2 regions of the Candidatus Pantoea rara genome follow, and region 1 is predicted to be linked to the other one. Evidence: predicted binding sites of a transcription regulator. Region 1 holds the regulator's gene; the other holds the start of a gene.

Region 1 (2,202 bases):
ATATTTTTCAGCAGAAAGATCCACCGCGCGTGAGACCGCTTTATCCTGGAGCCCTTTACCACTCACGATAAAATGCAGGTTGATGTGCGTAAAGATTCGCGGCGCCTCTTCACGACGTTCTGAGGTCAGTTTTACTTCACAATCAGCCACATCGTTGCGGCCTTTTTGCAGAATTGAAACCACGTCAATCGCGCTGCATCCGCCGGCCGCCATCAGCACCATCTCCATTGGGCTGGGCGCTTTATCACCCGAATTTCCATCCATCAGTATCTGATGGCCGGATGAGGATTCTCCGAGGAATGTCAGCCCTTCTACCCATTTCACTCTTGCCTGCATGATTTTTGCTCCGGAATACGCTGTTTTCTCGCCAGAGTACGCTTTCGCCTGGTAAACAGCAATCCAGAGAAATCCGCCTATAGCTGAAGCGAGACAACAGAAGACAGTCGGCAAAAGCTGTGCTACAAACAGTGCTGAAAATATTTTTCGTCACCCGATGGCGAAGCCGGGAAGGATGATGCGCACTGCGCCTGATGCGGCCCGAATAATTTCCTGAAATGGAAACGCTTGAAGCTTTCACCGCCTGACAGGGAAAACTGCCCCCTGTATTTTGGGCACGATTACAACAGAGGATAATAGCGAATGGTTCTCGGCAAACCGCAAACAGACCCTACACTCGAATGGTTCCTGTCCCATTGCCATATTCACAAGTATCCATCCAAAAGTACGCTGATTCACCAAGGTGAAAAAGCAGAAACGCTTTACTACATCGTTAAAGGTTCCGTCGCGGTTCTGATTAAAGATGAAGAAGGCAAAGAGATGATTCTTTCCTACCTGAATCAGGGCGATTTTATTGGTGAGCTTGGCCTGTTCGAAGAAGGCCAGGAGCGCAGCGCCTGGGTGCGTGCGAAAAGTGCGTGCGAAGTGGCGGAGATTTCTTACAAGAAATTCCGTCAGCTGATCCAGGTTAACCCTGACATCCTGATGCGACTCTCATCGCAGATGGCGCGTCGCCTGCAGGTCACGTCTGAAAAAGTGGGTAACCTCGCTTTCCTCGACGTCACCGGACGCATTGCACAGACCCTGCTCAACCTGGCGAAGCAGCCAGATGCCATGACGCATCCCGACGGCATGCAAATCAAAATCACGCGTCAGGAAATTGGCCAGATTGTTGGTTGTTCACGTGAAACCGTGGGCCGTATTTTGAAGATGCTGGAAGATCAGAACCTGATCTCCGCACACGGCAAAACCATCGTCGTTTACGGCACCCGCTAATTCCTGTCACCCACGGCGTGATGGCAACATCACGCCGTTATTGTTTGTGTTGGGCCGATGTGGCGTCGAATTATTTACCATCCTGAAGTTAACTACGCCTTGCGGCAAACGCTGGTGCTCTGTCTGCCGGTGGCGCTGGGCTGGCTGGCTGGCGACCTGCAAAAAGGTCTCCTGTTCTCATTAGTGCCCGCCTGCTGCAACATCGCCGGTCTGGATACCCCGCATAAACGCTTCTTCAAACGCCTGATCGTTGGCGGCAGCCTGTTTGCCCTCGGCAGCTTTCTGATGCAGTGGCTTACCCTGCATGCTATTCCGCTGCCGCTGATCCTGTTTGCCATGCCCTTATTGCTCGGCGTTACCGGCGAGATCAGCCCGCTGCATGCTCGTCTGCTGCCCGGCACCCTGATTGCCGCCATCTTTACCCTGAGCCTGATTGGCCGCATGCCAATCTATGTTCCCCCGCTGCTCTATATCGGCGGCACGCTGTGGTACGGGCTGTTCAACTGGTTCTGGTTCTGGCTGTGGAAAGAGCAGCCGATGCGCGAGAGCCTGAGCCTAATCTACCGCGAGCTGGCTAACTACTGCGACGCCAAATATACCCTGCTGACGCAGCTGACCGACCCGGAAAAGGCACTGCCACCGCTGCTGGCCCGTCAGCAAAAAGTGGTCGATCTGATTAACACCTGTTATCAGCAGATGCATATGCTGTCGGCAAGTCGCGATCACAGCCATAAACGGCTGACGCGCGCCTTTCAGGTCGCGCTGGATCTGCAGGAACATATCTCGGTCAGCCTGCATCGGCCGGAAGAAGTGCAGAAGCTGGTCGAACAGAGCCATGCGGAAGCGGTGATCCGCTGGAATGCCAAAACCATTTCAGCCCGGCTGCGGGTGCTGGCGGATAACATCCTTTATCACCAGCTACCCGACCGC
Region 2 (2,202 bases), 300 kb from region 1:
TGGCCGAGGCCACGACCGGAGATCATCGGTACATATCCACCACAGGCGGCGACCATCGGCCCTAACATCAGCGATGTCACATCGCCGACGCCGCCGGTCGAGTGCTTATCCACCACTGGCCCGTTAAGGTTAAGGGATTTCCAGTTAAGCACCGTACCGGAATCACGCATCGCCATCGTCAGCGCGACCCGTTCTGGCAGCGTCATGTCGTGGAAGTAGATGGTCATCGCCAGCGCGGCAATCTGACCTTCTGAGACGGTGTTATCACGCACGCCATTAATGAAGAAGCGAATCTCCTCTTCAGTCAGCGCATGGCCGTCACGTTTTTTGCGAATAATTTCTTGTGGCAGGAACAAGGTAGCCCCCTGGTTCAGGGAAAACAGAATGGAGAACAGGCGGTCAGCGACCGCCTGAAGAATCAGTAACCCGCTTTGCTGGTGTCGCTGTCATGACCCAGTGTGTTGAGCAGGCTCGCCAGCAGGCTTGATGCACCAAAGCGGAAATGGCGCGCATCAGCCCAGTCGGCACCCAGCGTATCTTCTGCCATTTGCAGATAGATCGCGGCATCTTCCGCTGTGCGTACGCCGCCCGCAGGCTTAAAGCCAACGTCCTTGCTGACGCCTTTATCACGGATCACATTCATCATGATCTGCGCCACTTCTGGCGTGGCGTTAACCGGCACTTTACCGGTAGAGGTTTTGATGAAGTCGGCACCTGCATCAATGGCAATTTCAGAGGCCTGACGGATCAGCGCGTCCTCCTTCAGCTCACCGGTTTCGATGATCACTTTCAGCAGCACGTCCGCTTCAGCACAGGCGGTTTTACAGGCTTTCACCAGATCGAAACCGACCTGACTGTTACCGGCGATCAGCGCGCGGTACGGGAACACCACATCCACTTCATCGGCACCGTAAGCGATAGCGGCGCGGGTTTCTGCCAGTGCAATGTCGATGTCGTCATTGCCGTGCGGGAAATTGGTCACCGTGGCGATGCGGATCTCCGGGGTACCCTGCTCGCGCAGCGTTTTGCGCGCAATGGGAATAAAACGCGGATAGATACAGATTGCCGCGGTGTTGCCTGCCGGGGATTTAGCCTGATGGCACAGGGCAATCACTTTTGCGTCGGTGTCGTCGTCATTCAGGGTGGTTAAATCCATCAGTTTCAGGGCGCGCAGGGCAAGGTGTTTGATATCGGTCATGAGGCTCTCCAAAGGATCGGGGTGCAACCCACCGGCTTGCCGGCGGAATGTTATAATAATAACACTCTGAAGCGGCCTGATATGTGCCAGCAGTCACATAGAAATAAGAAAATGGTGCAATCAGGTCACAGAAAACGTGACTGAAATCGCAGATTACACTACCTGATGGTGATTATACGCTAGCCGGAGCAATGTTACTATTATCACATTTTAGCGTAAGGGGTGTCGTTCAGGCGAAAGACGGACAGTCAGTTACGCAACGCCGGGAAAGCGGGATCGAGCTGAAACAGCTGCTGACTGTTGTGCCACAGTGCATCAGCAATGTCTTCAGGTGACTCTTCCCGCAGACTGCAGAGCACTTCCCACACCTGACGTGCCCGCTCCGGACGGTTTGGCTGGCCCTGAAAACCCTGCAGCGGCATATCGGGTGCATCGGTTTCCAGCAGCAGTGAAGAGAGCGGCAGCTGTGCCACGGTCTGACGGGTCTTGCTGGCACGTTCATAGGTAATGGTCCCGCCAATCCCAATCGCATAACCCAGCTTAATAAAGGCCTGCGCCTGTTGCAGACTGCCAGCGAAACCGTGCACCACGCCACGGCGCGGCACATCGTGACGACGCAGAATCTGCGCCAGCTTGTCATGGGTCCGGCGCGAATGCAGGATCACCGGCAACGCATAACGCTTTGCCAGCTTAAGCTGCGCGTCAAGAAAGCGCTGCTGCTTATCAAACTGTGGATCGTCGCGGTAGAGATCCAGTCCGATCTCGCCGATCGCCACCAGCTTACGCGGCCGCTGTTGCAGAAAGGTTTCCAGCTGATCGAGATGGACATCCTGATGATGTTCGATGGCAATCGGATGCAGGCCCAGCGCGGCATAGAGCGGTGGATGCACCGCGGCCAGCGCGCAGACCCGCTCAAAGCGGCTGGCATCGACCGCCGGAATAATAATCTTCTCCACGCCCGCTTCAGCGGCGCGTGCCAGGCTGGCGGCAATATCCCCTTCGAA

Evidence for each region. Region 1 encodes CRP, which controls carbon source genes, mostly activating them, when cyclic AMP is high. Its sites were predicted from a motif close to ATGTGANNNNNNTCACAT; they were not measured.
Region 2: a site for CRP is predicted at 1,390-1,407, ahead of deoC (deoxyribose-phosphate aldolase). Genes of this name have one in related genera too.

What each region holds. Positions count from the first base shown of each region.
Region 1 covers NZ_CP194942.1:419,854-422,055, reverse strand. The annotation lists gene ACR8BF_RS01935 (OsmC family protein) at 1-336, opposite strand, end outside; gene crp (cAMP-activated global transcriptional regulator CRP) at 640-1,272, shown strand; gene ACR8BF_RS01925 (YccS/YhfK family putative transporter) at 1,330-2,202, shown strand, end outside.
Region 2 covers NZ_CP194942.1:719,567-721,768, reverse strand. The annotation lists gene deoA (thymidine phosphorylase) at 1-356, opposite strand, end outside; gene deoC (deoxyribose-phosphate aldolase) at 419-1,198, opposite strand; gene ACR8BF_RS03525 (TatD family hydrolase) at 1,447-2,202, opposite strand, start outside.